Regions from separate parts of the Paenibacillus sp. MT124 genome, predicted to be linked through region 2. Evidence: predicted binding sites of a transcription regulator. Region 2 holds the regulator's gene; each other region holds the start of a gene.
The links. The regulator Rex, encoded in region 2, represses fermentation and respiration genes when NADH is low (regulators of the CRP and FNR family bind a similar motif). The targets are predictions, from matches to a motif close to TTGTGAAATATTTCACAA.

Region 1: a site for Rex is predicted at 3,944-3,961, ahead of adhE (bifunctional acetaldehyde-CoA/alcohol dehydrogenase). Genes of this name have one in related genera too.
Region 3: a site for Rex is predicted at 1,466-1,483, ahead of AC3RCI_RS27180 (formate/nitrite transporter family protein). Genes of this name have one in related genera too.

What each region holds. Positions count from the first base shown of each region.
Region 1 covers NZ_CM179500.1:4,361,450-4,368,504, forward strand. The annotation lists gene pflB (formate C-acetyltransferase) at 1-691, opposite strand, end outside; gene adhE (bifunctional acetaldehyde-CoA/alcohol dehydrogenase) at 1,243-3,855, opposite strand; gene AC3RCI_RS19720 (Crp/Fnr family transcriptional regulator) at 4,297-5,013, shown strand; gene AC3RCI_RS19725 (hypothetical protein) at 5,117-5,827, opposite strand; gene AC3RCI_RS19730 (hypothetical protein) at 6,011-6,739, opposite strand; gene AC3RCI_RS19735 (winged helix-turn-helix transcriptional regulator) at 6,977-7,055, opposite strand, start outside.
Region 2 covers NZ_CM179500.1:4,180,055-4,187,109, forward strand. The annotation lists gene AC3RCI_RS18775 (hypothetical protein) at 1-454, opposite strand, end outside; gene AC3RCI_RS18780 (hypothetical protein) at 755-1,285, opposite strand; gene AC3RCI_RS18785 (amidohydrolase) at 1,330-2,634, opposite strand; gene AC3RCI_RS18790 (redox-sensing transcriptional repressor Rex) at 2,621-3,274, opposite strand; gene dinG (ATP-dependent DNA helicase DinG) at 3,457-6,333, opposite strand; gene AC3RCI_RS18800 (tetratricopeptide repeat protein) at 6,494-7,055, opposite strand, start outside.
Region 3 covers NZ_CM179500.1:6,001,961-6,009,015, forward strand. The annotation lists gene AC3RCI_RS27170 (molybdopterin-containing oxidoreductase family protein) at 1-150, opposite strand, end outside; gene AC3RCI_RS27175 (hypothetical protein) at 328-480, opposite strand; gene AC3RCI_RS27180 (formate/nitrite transporter family protein) at 544-1,383, opposite strand; gene AC3RCI_RS27185 (DinB family protein) at 1,548-2,018, opposite strand; gene AC3RCI_RS27190 (FAD-dependent oxidoreductase) at 2,161-3,522, opposite strand; gene pelA (pectate lyase) at 4,041-5,213, shown strand; gene AC3RCI_RS27200 (glutathione peroxidase) at 5,286-5,765, opposite strand; gene AC3RCI_RS27205 (IucA/IucC family C-terminal-domain containing protein) at 5,909-6,721, opposite strand; gene AC3RCI_RS27210 (ABC transporter ATP-binding protein) at 6,813-7,055, opposite strand, start outside.

The DNA.
Region 1 (7,055 bases), 180 kb from region 2:
CCTGCAGAGCCCGGATTTGTTCGGATAATTCTTCACGCAGACGGATGACATCTTCATCAATGACATCCACTTCAAGAGCGTTCAATTCTCCTTTTTTGGCACGGATCAGGAAGTCCACCCCGTACAGAGCAACCCGGCGGTAATCGCCGATGATCCGGCCACGGCCATAAGCATCAGGCAGACCGGTAATGATACCTGCTTTGCGTGCTGCACGCATCTCGGATGTATACGCATCGAATACACCCTGATTATGTGTTTTGCGAATATTAGTAAATATATCAATGACTTCTTGAGGCATTTCGAAGCCGTAAGCCTGACATGCATCAATCATCATGCGAATTCCGCCTGTTGGCTGAATGGAGCGTTTGAATGGAGCATCAGTTTGCACACCGACGATCTGCTCTTTGGATTGATCCAGATACCCGGGTTCGTGAGACACGATCGTTGCCGGAGTATTTACGTCCACATCCAGTACGCCGCCGTTGTCCCGTTCCTTTTTAGTCAGATCGGATACGATGTCCCACAGGTCTTTCGTATTCTGTGTTGCCCCTGCGAGGAATGACTCATCCCCATAATACGGAGACAGGTTATGTGCCAAGAAATCATTCACATCCACGGATTTGGTCCATGTGCCTTTGGTAAAGTTTCTCCAGCCTGTTTGTTGTTTTACGTCTTTTTCGATCACCGACATAGTAATCCCTCCACAAATTTGGATTTCCGGACACATGACAGGGTGCAGCAAAATCGTCTCATCTGTGCCCAGAGCCGCGATTAATGTGAACTTTTTCACATATCAGCCGGAACACGTTCTCTCTACATGGGAACCGGAACCGCGGGATGGATGTTTTTCTTACATTTTCAGTATACGTCTTGCGGGTTTCACCATCTGTGATTTTTATCACAAAGTTAGTGAACTTCCTCACTTCACCATCGCAGGATCATGATGAACCCAATAATTATTCACACTTAGCCACTGCGCGGGCCAGAACAACTTCCGATCGCTGTTATCACTGGATTTTTTTCATTTCTTATTCTAATTGGAAAAATCCATTGATAAAGGCGAGCGCTTCGCTTCTTCAGTTTTTTCTGTCCTCTCCGTTAATGTGTGAATACCAAACCGTTCAACGGATCCCCAAAGGATTCCGTCATCGACAAAAGGACGGCAATGTGGGCTCCCCTTTCGGGGAACCCTGAACCTATTGCCTAAACCTTAAACTCATTTTTGCTTGTTAACGATACTGTTTATTCAAACCGTCCGTAGAAGGCATTGCGGTAAACGTCTGCCAGTTCAGTCACCAGCGGCAGTTTTGGATTGGCGGTTGTACATTGGTCTTCGAAAGCACGATCGGCCAGGTAATCCACGTGAGCTTCAAAGTCCTTGGCATCAAATCCGATTTCCTGGAACGATTCCTCAATACCGAGTGTTTTGTTCAGTTTGCGAATTGCATTGATGAGGCTGTTCACCCCTTCTTCTGTAGTACGTGCAGGCAATCCCAGAATTCGGGCAATTTCAGCATACCGCTCATCTGCTACGAAGTGCGAATATTTCGGGAATGATGCAAATTTGGTCGGTTTTTTCGCGTTATAACGAATGACGTGCGGCATCAGGATTGCATTGGTACGTCCATGTGCGGTGTGATACTGTCCGCCCCATTTGTGCGCCAAGCTGTGGTTAATGCCCAGGAACGCGTTAGCAAAAGCCATACCGGCAATCGTCGAAGCATTATGCATTTTCTCACGTGCCAGTTTGTCACCTTGCAGCGCCGATTGCTCCAGGTATTGGAATACCAGCTGGATCGCTTTGATCGCCAGACCATCGGTGTAATCATTGGCCATAACCGATACATACGCTTCGATGGCATGTGTCAGTACGTCCATACCCGTATCTGCAACCGCTGTTTTTGGCAGTGAATAGACGAATTCAGGGTCTACGATGGCTACATCTGGAGTCAGCTCATAGTCTGCCAGTGGATATTTGGTGTTGCCCAGATTTTTATCTGTGATTACGGCAAACGATGTTACTTCCGATCCTGTACCCGATGTTGTCGGTATCGCTACGAATTTTGCTTTTGATCCAAGGCGCGGATATTTGTAGATCCGTTTACGGATATCCATGAATTTTTGCTTCAGATCATTGAAGTCCGTGTCCGGATATTCGTAGAACAACCACATGGCTTTGGCAGCGTCCATTGGTGATCCACCACCAAGAGCGATAATGCAGTCAGGCTGGAAGCGGCGCATCATTTCTGTACCACGGTCTACCGTTGTTGTTGATGGATCGGGCTCAACATCCGAGAATACTTCGATTGCTACCGGCATTTGGCGTTGACGCAGATAATGCTCCACTTTTTCCACATAGCCCAGTTTGACCATCATGGCATCCGTAACGATGGCTACGCGAGTAATATCAGGCATTTTGGCCAGATACTGCGTTGCTCCTTTTTCGAAGTACACTTTGTTTGGCACTTTGAACCATTGCATATTCACGGTACGGCGAGCCACCCTTTTCACGTTAATTAAGTTGACGGCAGTGACATTCGATGAGGTCGAGTTACGGCCATATGAACCGCATCCCAGAGTCAATGACGGCATGTTCGTGTTGTAGATGTCCCCAATGGCGCCGTGTGTCGATGGCGAATTCACGATAATCCGTCCCGTTTGCAGACGATCCGCAAATTTGCTTATGACTTCTTCATTATTCGAGTGAATAACGGAGGAGTGACCCATGCCGCCAAAGGCAACCACTTCCGCAGCACGCTCAATCCCTTCAGCTGCCGTTTTTACTTTGTAACAAGCCAGTACCGGACTTAATTTCTCTGCAGACAGCGGGAACTTGGTGCCGACGCCCTCAATCTCTGCTACAAGAATTTTGGTACCAGCCGGAACCTCAATTCCACACATTTGCGCAATGGTTACTGCCGATTGACCGACAATCGCCGGGTTAACCGCACATTTCTCCGCATTAATGGCACCTGCTGTCAATTTCGCAGCTTCATCCTTGTTGACGAAATAACACCCGTTCGCAATCATTTTCTTTTTCACCTGATCGAAGATCGGTTCTTCGATGATGACCGCTTGCTCGGAGGCGCAGATCATACCGTTGTCGAATGACTTGGACAAGATCAGATCCGTTACAGCCTGATTGATATCTGCCGTTTTCTCGATAAAGCAAGGTACGTTCCCTGGTCCAACGCCCAGTGCCGGTTTACCACAGCTGTACGCTGCGCGTACCATGCCTGATCCACCCGTTGCCAGAATGAGCGCCACATCGTTATGATTCATCAGTGCATTCGTGCGGTCCATGGAAGGATCATCAATCCACTGGATACAGTCGGCCGGAGCACCATGCTTCACCGCAGCTTCGAGCAGAATTTTGGCGGCTTCGCGGCTGCAGTTCTGAGCGGAAGGGTGGAATCCAAAGATGATCGGATTACGTGTTTTGATGGAAATCAACGCTTTGAACATCGTCGTGGATGTCGGATTAGTCACCGGTGTAATACCCATGATAATGCCTACAGGCTCCGCTATTTTCTGGAAGCTCTCATACTCGTTATCTTCAATCACGCCTACGGTTTTGTCATATTTGATGCTGTGATACACATATTCTGTTGCAAAGATATTTTTGGTGATTTTATCTTCATACACTCCGCGGCCGGTTTCTTCCACTGCCATTTTGGCAAGCATCATGTGTTTGTCCAGACCTGCCAGTGCCATGGCTTGCACGATGCGGTCAATCTGTTTTTGATCCATGGACATGAATGCTGCGTGTGCTTTATTCGCTTTGTCAATTAACGTTTGAATATACTGACCTGCTGTCGGTTCTTTTACTGGGGCGACTTCGTTCTTTACAGCCATCTCCCTCATCCTCCTAAAGGTTCGTATTGTTTTTTTGGTTTGTCTCTCTTCTTTACGTACACATCGTAACATGTCGAAAAGGTTAATTATGTGATTTTTTTCACAAAGTATAACAAATTTAATTTAAGTTTTTTGGAGTTCCTTCTGAAGGTCATTTTCACTTCCTATTTAAAATATATAGCTGTCAAATGCAGCCTTCCCTCTCCAAAGTGAATTTAATCACAATGTTTGAAATTTCGCCATTTTTGCCCCCTTTCCATGCCCCTCAAACGGTAAGATTAGGTATATACTGAACTTAAAAATTGAACCACCGCAATTTGTACCGTCCTCCCCTGCGGAATTGACCCTAATCAGGACGGTAACGGTTGCGGCGAACCACGGAGCGCGGACTGCAGCATGAATGTAATCCCCCTCCGGTGGATACAAAGGGGAGATAGACTTATGAGAGAACAACTGAGTGTCATGGAAAAACGCGGCAATACCAACTGTTTCTCGGAAGTGAATTTCAATCATCTGCTCGTAACCATGAAAGACCGTACCTATCCTGAAGGGACCCACCTGTATTGGGAAGGTGATGTGTCCGACAAACTTTATTATATGAAAAGGGGCCGTGCCCAGATCACCAAATCCACGGATGAAGGCAAAGAGCTTATCATGTACATGTACCAGTCCGGTGATATGATTGGTCAGGCAGATCCGTTCTTCGGTTCCAAGCATACCTTCTCGGCGGAAGTGCTGGAAGACAGTGAAATCGGTGTACTGGAGCACAAAGACCTGGAAATGCTGATCTGTCAGCACTGTGACTTCGCCATTGATTTTATGAAATGGATGGGCATTCATCACCGCTTAACCCAAACCAAATTTCGTGACCTCATGTTATACGGCAAACCTGGTGCGCTCTGTTCCACCTTGATCCGATTGTCCAATTCTTATGGCGAGCCCCACGGCGATCACGTGATTATTCATAAAAAAATTACCCACACGGATCTGTCCAACATGATTGGAGCTACCCGCGAAAGTGTGAACCGCATGCTTAGCGATTTGCGCAAAAAAGATGCCATTGAATATGATAACGGCATGATTGTTATCAAGGACCTGAAGATGCTCCAAGGCATCTGTCATTGTGAATTATGTCCCAATGAGATCTGCCGCATCTAAGCATTAAGCACTTGAAGTCATCACCTTCCGGTAATGAGCTTAATCTATAAGTGACATGAAAAAAGCCCGTCCTCCTAAAGAGGTGCGGGCTTTATGTTTATGTTTAAGATGCCGTTAACTGTAATTTAACCGCATCCCGTGGATTCAACTTCATATCCAAACCGTTTTCCATCAGTTCCTTGTCATTCACCATGATCACCCAACGCTGATTCATGCGTGGAACAACATTTTCAACCGAAACGACGTATTTGTTATTTTCCGACATTCTGACGATGCCGCTGGACTTAAGTACATCGCGAACCGTGCACTCCTTGATATAGACACCCGCATATTGACGATTAAGGTCTGGCATAATATTGCCGCCGCTGATCTTGAGCAGGGTTGTCTGATATGCAACACCTTCTCCTGTACTGTCGGCGGCTTTTACGTAAATGATCACTTCATCCTTGGCATGAAGCTCCATGCCCCAATTTTCCGGATCAATATCCTTGCCGTTTAGCTTAACTGCCCAGCTTAGCGAGGAATCAAGTGAAACTTCCCCTACGGATTGAATCCGCTTGCCGTCGGCCGTAAAATCAACCAGACCACTGTTCAATAGCGCCTTCTTAAGCGTGAGTCCTTCACTAAAATCCCTCTTGATCGACTTCGTTGCATCAGGTAAAAAAGTGCTTCCATCGACAGCAACGGTAATGGTATTGGAAGTATCGGTCTCCTTGACCACCGGCTGTTCAGAAGGCTGTGTCTCTGTACATCCGGCTAGAATTGCCATGATAAGCAAACATAAACCGATGTAACCGGGGAACTTCTTCATCATGTCGGTAACACCACCCTGCTTAAAATCTTCACCCTGTTGTCCATAACCTCTATTATGGCACAATATTCATCCAAAAAAAGTGTCAATGCCGTTACTTTTCTTCCATATTCCATCCTGCAGCACAAAGAGCCCGCTTGCGGGCTCCTTCGTTCGGATCGTTCAACCCTTATATTTAATTCCCCTCTATTGAACACACGCCTGCATATAAGTCCGGCCCCCGTCCCCATTTTTCAGGTACGGATTAAGCCCATGGAACTGTTCCTCCGACACATACACACCTGTCAAAAGTCGCCCTTCGAGCAGCTCTCCATCCATCTGTACACAGAATGTAGGAGCTGTTACGTATTCCTGATACAGCGGGATCTTACTGTACGGATGGTGAATCTTGTAGAGCTTGCCCTGCTCATGCAGGGGACGCTCTGAGAAGTATGTCGGTACAATGTACCGGGCGATGACATCCAGCTCTTGTGTGGTATAAAAAGCTTCATCACCAAGCCACGGTGCCAGCAGCCTGATTTTTTCATACTGGGACCATACAATGGCTTGAATTAGCATTTCGGGTTTTACATATCTTCGTTTCCCGGAAGCTCCAGTAAGCTGGCCACGTGGAAAATCATCATCCAGCTTATCCTGCACAGACCCCGGGTATCTTATTTCACAACCAATGCATTTCCAGCCTGACGATGTCTGAATCCACTTTTGCAGGACGACCGGAGCCAGTTCTTGCCCATTGCTGTTTCCAAGTGGAACTGCTTCCCCTGGGTCCTGGTTACCCACGCGGGGATTAAAATAATATTTAAACAGTTCCGCAGCTTTTTTGTAAATCAGATGAACCTGAATGGATGCGCTCTCAAGTTCCGCAATATCTTGCTTGCCGTAGCGTACTTCACGGGATAAGCTTTCTTCTCTCATGACAAGTGGCCTCCTCGCTCCGGCCGCCTGCGGCCATTTTTCTTAAATTATACTATAACTTCTGTCAATATGTGCAAGGCCTGCAGGAAAAAGGTGGTTTATTTCTACATTCCTGTATATTGAACAGACAAGCCATGATGACTAAGTAAGCATATAAGACAAAAAACTCCTGATTTCATCGAAATCAAGAGCTCTCTGTTGTCAGGTCACATCATTGAGCCTGGACATATGAATCGTTTAATCTACCCATTGCTCTGCCCAATCCTGAATTTGGTTCATGACAGGCTGCAAAGCTTTCCCTTTTTCTGTTAGCTCG
Region 2 (7,055 bases):
TAAGACTTACATATACGTTATTGTCATCCATGGCTGTATTCACTTGAATACCATTGGTCGCCATCTTGGATAATGTTGGTGTAATTTCGGTGTACTGCTTGTTCTCCATCGCCTGAGCGACGGTAAACATTGCATCGCCCCACCAGTTCTCCAGGGCTTCATTCGAATGATCAACGACATCAAGTTTCAATGAGCGCGAGCCGATCAGGGTCTGTCCTTCTTTCTGAATATATTGAACCAATCTGCCCAAATCTACATTTGGTTGCAAATCAAGTTTCAATTGTACATCATTGCGGTTAATAGTTAACTGAACATCATTAACCCCTTCATACTGGGTTACCATTTTTTCAATCGGATTCTGCATGGCCACCTGACGATACACAAACCAACCTCCAAACAACACAACGGCTGAAATGACGGCAGTTAAAGCAATAGGCAATACTTTTAGCTTCAAGTGAGTTTCCCCTCCCAAATTTTTGGCCCATCCCTATAGCTTATAGGCATAATATGAATTGTGTACGAATGACCTGTGATGTGCCCAACAGGTTTTATTTCCTGTTTGATGTAACCTTGAATACATATTTGAGTATATCACATCGTATATACAATTTCGAAGGCGAAAATATGAATAAATTATTAATTTTAACTATTCAAATCCAGAATAATTTTCGAGATACGCCAAAAAACCGGATCAGGCGGGGTTCCGTCTGCCGGTTCTTTGAAGATTTTACCTGAAAAATCTCTGAATATCTGTTTAACTGTTTGGAATCGTATAGACCAAATCAACCTGTTCTCCATTGCTGAAGCGATAGAATCGATAATAGTTGTGCGTATCATCTTTGTAATAAACTTGCCATACATAGACGCCATTGACGACTCCAGGCATAATTCGTTTGATCTCTCCGCCCGGTACTTCAGAGCTGAATCGATTGCGAACTTGTGCTTCCGATAACCCGTTCTGCAGCAATTCACTGTGCACAGCGTTGCTTCCTGTGACCGGTTTATTGGTTGCATCAAACTTAACCCAGACGGCGATGTCCTGATTATTTTTATTTTTGGCCATCATCGTCCAGTAAATGTTATCTTCGCCTTCTTTTTGACCCCAGACGTATTTTCGGAGATCCTCATAAGAAGTTATCCCGAGCTGCTCCTGCGCCGCTTGAATAGCTAGCGCTTCTTCGTTGCGCTGGTCCTGGGTAATATAGACATAGAAGCGCTGTAATCCAAACAGAATCAAAACCAGGATGAGCAGCGAGATCCAGATCCATTTCTTTTTTCTTTTCAAAAGCCGAACTTCCTTTCCCCTATGACGCTGCTGCTATTCTGAAATTAACGGGCGAGCAGTCCGTCAAATGCAAGTTGAGACTCGCGCAGAATGCGCTCTTCATCCATAGTAAGACATTCACCATGTTTCACCAGCTGTTTGCCGTCAACCCATACATGCTCCACATCCTTGGCTGAAGCGGAGTAAATGGTATGAGAGATTAGATCCGTGTGCGGATAGAAGTGTGCTTGTTCAATATTTAGCGCAATGAAATCAGCCTTCATGCCGACTTGAAGTGCTCCCGTATTGTTCAGGAAGATGGACTTGGCACCATACCCCGTTCCAAGTAGCAGCGCTTCTCCCGCTGGAACCGCTGTTGGGTCACCGGATACTCCCTTATGAATCAAAGCAGCCAGTCTCATCTCTTCAAACATATCCAGGTTGTTGTTGCTTGCTGGTCCGTCTGTTCCGAGAGATACGGTTACTCCAGCTTTCAGCAGATCCGGAACACGCGCAACACCCGAAGCAAGCTTCAGGTTGCTTCCCGGATTGTGAGAGACCGCTACATCATGGCGTGCCAGAATTTCAATCTCCTCATCATTCAAATGTACGGCGTGAGCTACAAGAGAAGGTCGAGAGAAGAAACCGAGCTTTTCCAGATGTGCCACTGGACGCAGTCCATAATCCGTTACATTCTGTTCGACTTCGCGAAGGGTTTCCGACATATGGGTGTGCAGCGGCAGATCCAGATCATGTGCAACCTGTACCAGCTTCTCTATGTAATCCGGAGGGCAAGTATACGGCGCATGCGGTGAGATGATCGTCGTAATTCGACCACCAGCCTGTCCGTTCCACTCGCGTGCAAACGCAGCCGATTCTTGCAGTTTGCGCATTTGCTCTTCTTCGGAACAGAGACCAATGACACCACGTGCCAATGCGGCACGAATCCCGGATTGTTCAACCACTTTTGCCACCTGGTCCATATGATCATACATATCCAGGAATGCCGTTGTTCCGCCTTTCAGCATTTCTAATACAGAAAGCGAGGTGCCCCAATACACGTCCTCAGACGTCATTTTCGCCTCCATAGGCCACATTTTCTCCTGAAGCCATACTTGCAGGGCCAGATCGTCCCCGTGACCTCTCAGAAGGGACATGGCTGCGTGACCATGCGTATTGATCAGACCCGGCAAAAAGACCAGTCCTTTGCCATCAACCTTCGGCAGGCTCTCATCTCCATCCGGCAGTGTCTCACCAATATGCACAATCTTGTCATCTTCAACGACCATATATCCTTGAACCACGGTCCATTCCGTACCACTATTTACAGCAAATTTGCCGTTATGAATTACCCATCTATTTGTCGTCATCTTCCTCGTCGTCCTTTCCGTTCTCCAGATAATAAGCAAGGCTAAGCAGATCCGTTGTAAAATCAGCATGATGAATACGGACGTGCGGTGGTGTTTTCAAGATGGTTGGTGCAAAGTTCAGAATCGCTTCAATGCCGGATTCCACGAGCTGATCGGCTACGTTCTGAGCTTCGGTATCCGGAACGGTAATGATACCAATACGAATATTATCTTTTTTGACCGAGTCCGTTAGTTCATTCATGGGCTGTACTTTCAGGCTGTTAATCTGACTGCCGATCTTAGGACCGTATGCATCGAAAACAGCAACAATTTTCATGTTGTCTTTCAGATAGGCGTTGTAATTGGACAATGCATGTCCCAAGTTACCAGCTCCGACCAGAGCAACATTGATTTGCTGATCAATTTTCAATATATGACGGATTTTCTCGATTAGATACGATACGTCATATCCAATGCCTTTGCGACCGAAGTCCCCAAAGTATGCAAGGTCTTTGCGAATCTGGGCAGGATTAAGATCCAGGCGTAGTCCCAGTTCCTGTGATGACACCGTGCCCACCTCACGTTGATGCAGTTCATTCAAATAGCGCAAGTAAACAGGCAATCTGCGTACCACAGCTTCCGAAATTTTATCTGATTTCATTACATTACTCCCCCTTACCAAGGCCACAATAGATAAATAAAAATGTAGCATCCCGCATAACCTTTTTCGTTTCCGAATGAAATCATGCAAGATGCCTTATAAGATATCAAGTTAAAAGTGCTTCAAAAATAATTCACACTTTAATAAAGTTTACAGCGAGAAGCCCTTATTGCGCAACGATGTCACTCCTGATTCGAAGCAGACGCGTCCTGAGCCGGCGTTTCCAGCCACTCGCTAATCCGTGGAACCATCTGTTCAGTCAGCATATGTTCCATTTTGGGACCAGGTAATGAATATAGGAAATACTTTCCGTAATAAGACTCAATGACCCGTGTATCGTAAACGATGACTATACCCCGATCCTTAGCCGTACGAACAAGCCTGCCGAATCCCTGCTTGAAACGAATGACGGCCTGTGGAACAGACAGCTTCATAAACGGATTCTTTTTCTGTTCCTGCAGCAGTTCACTCTTCGCCTCGACGAGTGGATGGTTCGGTGGCTGGAAAGGCAATCTGACAATGGCCAGACATGTTAAAGCCTCTCCAGGGATATCTACTCCTTCCCAGAAACTGCTGGTGCCCAGCAGAACGGTTGCTTTCGCATCCTGGAACCTGCGGGTTAACTTGGAACGACTACCACTATCAACGCCTTGACCGAGCAGCGAAATATCGTTACCCGACAGCGCTTCTTTTAATGGGTCATACACCTGGCGCAGCATTCGGTATGAAGTAAAGAGCACCATCATACGGCCCCTTGTCGCAATAGCCGTTTCGGCCAGAGATCGTACAAGCATGTCGACAAAGTGAGCATCCCCCACACTGCCTTTTACGCTTGGGAAATCACGAGGGATGACCAGCAAAGCCTGGTCCCTATACCGGAATGGCGATGGCAGCATGGACGTCAGCAAACGGTTATTATCGGCTGCTTCCTGCAAGCCAAGCTGTTCAATCATGAACTGAAATGACTTATCGACCGATAGCGTAGCCGAAGTAAGGACAACGCTTTTCTTTTTATCGAAGAACATGTCCTTCAACTGTGCACTAACATCGACAGGAACGGCATACAGCTGCAGTGATTTGCTGCGGAACTGGCCGCTTGCCTCCATCCAGTATACCGTTTTGGCATCATCCATTCGCATGAAGAAACGTAGGTTTTCTTTGAGCGTTGCCAAATCCTTAAGCAGACCTGTAATGTCCGTGATCAAGCTATCCGATTGATAATCGTCCTGGTCTTCTTTGACTTCAAGAAGCAGCTTGTCTCCCTTGCGGATCAAGTCCCCCAGTGTGACATAAATCTGGTTCTCGTAATCCTGCAGCTCCTGCCACTTTGCCGGTTTCATTGAAGGCTTCAGTCTAAGGGAAAATTGCCCTGTTTCTCCGGGAGAAGCATCACTCCGCTCAGGCAGCAGGTTAAACAAGGCATCGCTCAAACGATCCCACATCTCTTTGACTTCAACAGCAAGCGGGAACATCTGGTCAATGACTGAGCCCCACTGCACCGAATTTTCATGCCCCGCAAGTTGTGTTCGCAGCATGGGAAGCTGACCGTTCCGACTATCCTTAAACAATCGGGTCAGGGTATGAACCAACGTGAAATATTTCATGTGAAGACCCAGGTGCTTACCCGCCACATCCTCGAGATGATGAGCCTCGTCGATTACGAGACTATCGTAAGCAGGAAGAAGCTGATGAGCTGCTTTTACATCCGTAAACAATTTGGAATGATTCGTAATGACGATATCAGACAATCCTGCTTCATGCTTCGCCCGATGGTAGAAGCACTTCCTGAACCAAGGACAAGAACGTCCCAGGCAGGATTCCGATTCGCTCTGTACCGTTTCCCAGAAGTCCCCACCGCGCGCACTGAGGTTCAGCTCCTCGTCATCTCCAGTCTCTGTCTGGGTGAGCCACACAATCATCTGAGCCGCTGTAAAGTAATCTTCTTTCGGTGTAGCAAACTCACGTTTGTTAATCTTGTGCTCAAACTTTCGCAGACACAGGTAGTGCCCCCGACCTTTAAACACGGCAGCCTTAAACGGAAAAGGCACCACTTTGGTCAGCAGCGGGATATCACGCTCCCGAAGCTGTTCCTGCAGGTTGATGGTATGCGTGCTAACCATTACTTTTCGTTCCTGCTTCACACTTTCATATATGGCCGGCAGCAAGTACCCCAGGGATTTCCCCGTACCCGTACCTGCTTCAATTAACAAATGCTTTTCTTCGTCCAGCGCTTGCCTTACACTGCTGAACATCTGTGTCTGTGCCTCGCGTTCTTCATAGTGATCCAGGGTATCCTGCAGATTGGCCCGGACCTGATCCATATACTGCTCAAAACTTACACCTTCGAGCGGATTACCTTCGCGTTCATCGCGTGGAGCACCGATCTCAGTCCAATCACTCACATTCAAGGCCAATTGGCGGTAATACGTATGTCCATCCAGATCCTGTATGGGCTCTGCTTCCTTCTCACTGCGCATGCCGTCGAAGAACCAGCCCAGATCGCTGTCCTCAGGTGCAAACAGGTCGCTGAGACGCTGTATCGTAATCAATGGCAGTTGACGCAGTTCATCCAAACACTTCAGGAGCACATAGGCCGTTGCCAAAGCATCACTGTCTGCCTGATGAGGACGGTCGTGCTGGAATCCGAATTCTGAAGATACATACCCCAGTTGATAAGAACCAAGTGAAGGAAATGAAATTTTGAGAAAATCAATGGTATCCAGAATACGTCCGGTGAACGGCAAGTAGCCGCATCGGTCAAGCGCATTCTGAAGGAAATGAAAATCAAAAGCCACGTTGTGTCCCACAAGGACAACATCGTCAAGCAGCGGAACCATCTCCATCATCATCTCTTCGAGTGAGGGAGCGTCCGCCACATCTTCGTCAGTAATCCCGGTTAATCCCGTAATAAATGGAGGAATAGGCACACCAGGTTTTACATAAGAACTATATATTTGAGTTATGCTGTAGTCATGATCTATGATGGCAAGTCCGGCTTGGATAATCTCACCGTCGGACTGCGTGCCGGTTGTTTCGAAATCCAATACGGCAAATTTCATTGCAATGTACAAGTCCCTTCCATTCCAGTCTATGTTACAGCATAGCAAAAAAACGGGCATTTGAAAATTAACTGACAAAAAAGGCGGTGTTCCCTCCATGATCTTAAAGGAGAAAACACCGTCTTGATGCCGCTGCACTGCACTTGAATTTCAAGTACGGTCAGCTTATTCCATATTGCAGTTGTCCGCTGTTCAGCCTGCAGGCTTCCATATTATACAACGGTTCGGTCAACGTCGGGTCATGCTGGAGTGCCTGTGCAAACAAGGAACATGCTCCTTTGGGATTCGCCATCTTGGCTTCGAGGCAGCCCAGTGCATTACAGGCTAACCCCTTCAGCCTCGGAGAACCATTCAGGTGCACGATGAGCCGCAGGTGACTTCCCGCTTCCGCGGTTTGATTGAGGTTCATATGCGCAAGTCCCAGATAGTACCGAGTCAGTGCACTATCCGGATATTCGGCAATAATTTGTGAGAACTGCACAATCGCCTGTGGATACATCTGTAACTTGAAGTATCCCTGACCGCGACTAAAGGATTCCAAATGGATTTCAGGCAGAGCCGTGACGGCTTCCTGTTCCGGTTGGAGTGCCACCGGCTGTTCTAAATCCCTGACCTGACTCATCTTCTCCTCAAACATCAGCCACTCATCAATCATCCCGTCACTCATCCGCTTCAGCAAGTTCCACTTTTGCAGCAGTTCCTGTTTGTTCAGACCTTCAGCG
Region 3 (7,055 bases), 1.8 Mb from region 2:
ATTGCAGATGGCGCCTTTCGTAATCGGATGGTCAGGGTTGCCCGCCACCTTCACGATTTTACCGTTCTCTTTATGAAGCAGCAGGCCGCAAGTATCCGGGCAGTCAAGCGGGCAAACCGCCGGAAACACGCCATTCTCCTGATCGATCATATGTACAAGTCCTCCCCATTTAAAACTATCCTTACATCATATAATTTTGGAGGTAATGACGTAAAGAGAACAGTCATGTTTTGTGCGCTCAGGCTTGATGCCTTTAAATCTAAAAAAAGTTTTGGCTCCATGATTCATCCTCGAAAATCAGGGGTAAATTAAAAACAAGGCATTAGGTTAGTGTTTCCCCACTTCCTCCTCATGCCATATCATGGACCACTCCCGAAATTCGCCATGAACAGGTTTCGTTCCCCCGAACCTTGTCATGGCGAATTTATTTTGTCTGTAGTAAAAAAGCGATCCCATCTTCGCCGGCTTACGGTATAACATACACCGTGACCTCATGGCAGTAAGGGATCGCTTTAATATATTCAGTTGAAATTGTGCGGGCGATTACGCCTGTTTGCTCCACATCGGTCTGGCTTCCGGCTCTACCGGCTGAACAACCGCTTTGACCTCGGGGTCCGCCTTACGCAGGTACACCATCCAGTAGGCAGCAGCAACGAACAATGCGCCTCCCGTCAGATTACCGAGCCATACCGGGATAAAGTTCATAATGTACTGCCCCCATGAGTAATGCCCTTCGAAGATGGCAGCCGGAATAAGAAACATATTGGCAACCACGTGCTGGAATCCAATAGCAACAAAGGCCATGGTCGGAAACCAAATGCCGAGCACTTTGCCACTCATTGTATCCGACGCGTAAGATAGCCACACCGCCAGGGCTACCAGCCAGTTACACCCGATTCCGGATATAAACGCCTGTAGAAAGCCGTCATGCAGCTTGTGTCCCGCCATATCCACAACCTTGGTCAGATACACTCCTTCTCCTGTGAGACCAAGCACATGCCCGAACGCATATGCCACGAACAGTGCACCCAAAAAGTTTCCGATCGTGACCAGAGTAAGATTCTTCAGCATGCTGCCTACGGACAGTTTACGGGCTAGCGTAGCAAGCGGTACTGCCATCATGTTACCTGTCAGCAGCTCTCCCCCGCCAATCAATACCATGATCAAGCCTACAGGGAATACCGCTGCACCGATCAGGTTAACCAAGCTGCCCCATTCCGCCGGGGCGGAGGCAATCACGCGAATATCCAGCAGGAAGCCAAGCGCAATAAATGCCCCTGCCAGGAAACTGAGAACGAGCACAAAGGACACCTGGTTCTGTCCTTTCTTCATCCCTGTGTTCACCGTATATTGTGCAACCTCAAGAGGTGTTTTTGCCGCCATGCCATCCTCTCCTTCACTATTCATGAACGAAATCAGTGTACATCGTTGATATGTTCATTGTATCGCGAAGGGTTCGGCAAGTTTGTTACTTTTATCACAAAGTCCTGAAAGTCCCCTTGTTCCAGCTTCCGTGCTCTCTTGCTTGAGTGCAGCTGGTTGGTTACTTATTCTGTTCCCAGGTGATGATGTTCACCAAAAATTTGCTGCAGATGGTGCTGCAGATGCTGGACGTAATCTTGTGCCAGCCATTCCATCGTAACCACACTTCCATCAGGTAAGACGCACGTTGGTGATTCCCCTGTCTCCGGCATGCTGGATAGAACACGAATGACGGACTGATTCAGACTGATCCAGAGATTTAACACCTCTTCAATTGGTGCACTGACATATTGTTGGCTCTCTACCCATTGGTCTTGATGATAAGGCGTTATAGACAGTGGTTCGGTCTGATGCTGCATTTGGACAAACCTGCTTACGTTATGAAGTGCCGAATCACATAAATGACCAAGAATCTGAAGACGGGACCATTTTCCTTCCATGCGTGGCTGTACAAGTTCATTTGGATTCAGCGCAAGAAACGAGCGAGGTACAGATTGTAGCAGAACTTTAAGCTCGGATACTGTATTTGTAAGCATGTTGTGAACCACTCCTTCATGTTCATATCTATTGCGTATGACCTCTAACCTGTTGTTAATATAGCACTCATTTCCAGAATCAACTACATCAAGTTAATTAAAAAAACTGCCGCATTGCTGCGGCAGTTCTCGGATTGATTAGTTACACCATCGCTGGTGCTTTTACTTCTACTGGAGGCAGAGCCTGAAGACCGGCAGAGTTCAAGAAGTTCCATGGTTTGTTGTAATGCGGTTGGAAGAAGAAGTCGATGAAGGCGAGCTCATCTACGGTCATGTTGTTCTGAATGCAAACCGAGATTGTATTGATCGATTGCGTCAGATCCGCCTTGGACATCACTTGTGCTCCGACGATGCGGCGTGTAGCTTGTTCGTAAATGACTTTGAGCAGCAGTTTCTCAGCCGTTGGCATGAACTCCGGACGATAAGCATCTTCAAGCGTTACAGCTTCCACCACCAGCCCGTCATCTGTAGCAGATGTTTCGGTCAGTCCTGTACCTGCAATATTCTGGTCGTAAATTTTAATTCCTGATGTCCCTTGTGTACCCATGTAAGGCGTTGTTGGACGAACCAGGTTACGAGCTACCAATGTACCCATTCTTACGGCATTGGTTGCCAGTGGAATGTAAGAAGCCTTGCCTGTTGGATTATAGTGAATCGCACAGCTGTCACCTGCAGCGAACACGTCTTTTTGGCTTGTTTGCATATATTTATCCACGATAATTGCGCCGTTCGGCAGCATATCCACCTGGCCTTTGAGCAACTCGGTATTCGGACGGAAACCAATACACAGGATTACGAGGTCTGTCTCGAATTCACCTTTCGATGTGATCACCTTCGTTACCTTGCCATTCTCTCCGGTGAATTTCTGTACAGTCTGGCCCAGTGCAAGCTTGATCCCGCGTTCAGTCAGTGTGTCCTCAATGGCATCTGTAAACTCGGGGTCCAGATATTTATTGAGAATCCGGTCCACACTATCGATCAAGGTGACTTCCTTACCATTCATTTGGAATGCTTCAACCAGTTCAATACCGATATACCCTGCACCGACAACGGTAACGCGTTTGGCTTCTTTGGCTTTTTCGATGATTGTATTGGAATGATTGTAATTTTTGCAGAGCAAGATGTTCTCCATCTCGATCCCCTCAAGTTTTGGAATGACCGGCCATGAACCTGTTGTCACGATGAGTTTATCGAACGTATCTTCAAATTCTTCCCCTGTTTTCAGGTTTTTAGCCTGAAGTTTATGATTCGCGGCATCCACTGCTGTAACCTCATGCAGCATCTTGGTGACTACACCCAGCTCAGCCAGCTGGTTTGGCGAAGAGTAGAACAGTCCATCCGGATCCTTCACAACCCCGCCGACATAAAGGGCGATACCGCAAGATAGGAAGGAAATGTTGTCATTGCGCTCATACACCGTGATGGTAGCATCCGGGTACAATTTGGCGGTATTGATGATGGCTGCGGTCCCTGCATGTGTACATCCGATAACTGAGATTTTCATAATAAAGGTCCCCCTTGAAGTTATAAAATATAAACCGTGCTTCATTTATCAGATTGCTGCGCTTGATTCCTGGAATTTAAATTGACAATGATTTTACTCCCTTGTGAATACATTCACTAACGAAACTAAACGATTATGTGAAAAAATTCACTACCAACCTGGCGACTTTGTGATTTGTTTCACTTCATGTACTCATTATAATGTGATCTTTTTCACATTACAAGTGTTTTCTTAAAAAATATTTAAAAAATAGGATATCGCCCTGTGGACGAGCCGCTGCTTCAACCCCTAAGACCTATTGTCCCCTGAGCAATAACGGTTTATGCTATAGAACCTTTTGGAGAAAAAAGACCTTCATCCTAACCGCAAAGTGGAGCTGGCGGCTGATCGCTGAACGATAACAAATATTAAATTTTAGCTTACAGTTGATTTTTATATTAGAAAGCGCTTACAATATTATTGACCCTTTATTTGGATTTTATATGAATAGAATACCAGTTATGTTGGGAGGCATTCATTTGAAGAAACGTTCCATCTCTGTTTCATTAACGCTGGTTCCTGTCTCTGCAATTATCGCCATGTTGACCGCAGATATCGCCAGGCCCGTGGTTGCTTTTGCCGATTCCCCGCCTGTCACCATTAAAACCGAGGTGTTATCCTCCAAAACTTATGCAGGGGTTGATGTATCTTCGCTGCTGAATAAGTTCAGGGATTACAGCACGTTCTCCACAGGTGACTTGGCCAAGGACACCGCTTATGCGCTAAACATCGTATCCTGGCAGCTGCCGCATGGTGGGTTCTTCAAAGCAATGGAGGAGAAGTACAAGTCCTCCTGGGACGGGGTAGCGCCGCGTTCGGATTGGAAAGACCCGAAAGGCGTAGAGCTCGGAACGTTTGATAATGAAGCAACTACAACCGAGATCCGCTTCCTGGCTGATATGTATGAAAAGACGGGCAACCCGATCTTCCGGGACAGTGTCCGCAAAGCGGTGGATTTTATCCTGGTCTCCCAATATCCTTCAGGCGGATGGCCTCAGGTTTATCCACAGCGGGGCAATTACTCCGACAGCGTTACCTATAATGACAATGCCCTGGTGCGAACCATGGTGCTCATCGATGACATCATTGAGAAGCGTAAAGGCTTCAACAACGATATTCTGAGTGAGGATACACGGTCCAAGCTGGCGGCGGCCTTGGATCGAGGAATCGCATACACATTGAAAGCTCAAATTAAAAACGGCGGTGTGCCTACAGTTTGGGGTGCCCAGCATGACCCGGTAACCTACGCGCCTGTATCCGGCAGAGCCTATGAACTGGCATCCAAATCCGGATCCGAATCTGTGGCCATCACGGCTTTCCTTATGTCCAGGCCTCAGATACCCGAGATTGAACACGCAGCCAAGAGCGCCCTCCGCTGGTTTGATCAGGTCCGAGAGAATGGAACCAAATATAATCGTCAAGGACCGGTGTATTTCGAGCCTGACCCGTCCAGTCTGATCTGGTACCGTTTCTACAATGTAGATGAAGATGTGCCCTTCTATGCGGACCGTGACGGCAAGAAGTACATGGATATTATGGAGATCAGCGAGGAGCGGCGGCACGGCTATTCCTGGGCGGGCAACTATGCCCGTAATCTCCTTCAGCTTGCCTCGGATCAGGGATATTACAATTTAAGCAAACCGCTTCCTTAACTTTCTTGGTATAAATAGCTTTTAAAAAAGCCTGTCCTCCAACTGGAGGCAGGCTTGATCTGTTCTATTTGATTATCCCAGCAGTTTCTCAATCTCTGCAGTCATCGCTTCAGGAGACTCTTTGGGTTCAAAACGTCCCACCACTTCACCTTCACGATTGACCAGGAATTTGGTGAAATTCCATTGAATCGTGTCGTCTTCAGCCGCCCCTGGCTGCTGCTGGCGAAGATACTGGAACAAAGGATGCGCATCCTCACCGTTCACGTCCACTTTTGCGAAAACAGGGAAGTTCACACCATAGTTTATTTGGCAAAAGGATTCGGCTTCCTCGCTTGTACCCGGCTCCTGTCCTCCGAACTGATTACAAGGGAAACCCAGTACGACCAAACCCTGATCGCGGTAACGATCATACAGCTTCTGCAGCTCTCCATATTGAGGAGTCAATCCACATTTGCTGGCCGTATTGGCGATGACAAGAACTTTACCTCGGTACAGATCCAGTGATACTTCCTGATTGGCTGGCGTTACAGCCTGATATGAATATACGGACATGACTGATTCCTCCCATGATCGATGTTGGTTTTGGGACAGCTGTCATTACCTTGTAAGCACACAACATAATACAGCGCCTGTCTCCATATTATAGACCCGGTGCTCACCAATTACCAAATTCAGCCTCGAGGCCTTCCTGCTTGTTATCCGGACTTGGCTGCCAGGATGTCATCATAACGCTTCTGCCGCTCGGCCTTACTGAGTTTGGGACAGCTATAACAGTAATTTTGGCCTCCATACACCTGGTGATGCAGGCAGCATACCGGCTTCATCAGCATGGTCTCTCCCGGTTGATGGGGATTATCAATCTCTACCGGCTTGAACGATAACAGATTCTTCTTCAACCCAAGCAGACTGGCAGGTAGAGCAATGACATGTTCATACCCTTCCATCACCGCTTCTCGCTCAGCTTCTTCAATGTTCATTTGTAACGCTGTCGTCTTGTACCAACGGAGCATGGAGGCAAGCTGTGACCACATCTGACCAAGGCTCGCTTCTCCGGCAGAGGCAACCCCTTCGATCAAAGGACGAAGCTGCTCCGTGTAGTATGCGGTTAGGATATCCTTTCGCCATGAGGATTGGGCTGTATCTGTGAGATTCACTGGTTCAGGGTGAGGATGTTCTGTTCCATCCAGCAGTTGAAAACGAAAGGCTGCACGGCCATCCTGAACCTCGAGCTGCAGCTTCATGTTCTCCAGTGAAAGATTAAGCCATGTATCACATAGTGCCGTCATGTAATGGATCCCCAGCATCAGCCCACGCACCGAATGCATGAAGTACACCGCTGCGGTTCGGAATGAATCTGCCTGAAGATGTTGATTATATACATCCAGCAGCTCTCTCGCCTTCTCCGGTTGTCTAAGCTCGGTCAAGTGAATCTCCCAAACTGGTTCATCCCCAGGTACGGTTGTGATTCTTCCATATTGCTGTAACCAGGTATAGTTGATTGCTCCCATTTCAGCATGCCTCCCATGAATGCGAATGAGCCGCCTGCATATATGCAAAGCGGCTTATTCTATATTTCAAGACCACAAATGGTCCGATATATTAACTTCCTGTTGCGGTACGAACACGTTGTTCGGAGCGTCCTGCAGCATTCATCATGGCACCGTTCATCACCATTTGCTCTGGCGCTGCAGTTTGCTCTGGCGCTGCCGTTTGCTGTCGTTCGCCGGCAAGTGCATATGGCAGGCAGAGTGGCACACCAGAACGTGGATCAATCACGATATCGGCTTCAATGTTGAATACTTCGCGAAGCACATCACAGTTCATGACTTCTACAGGGGAACC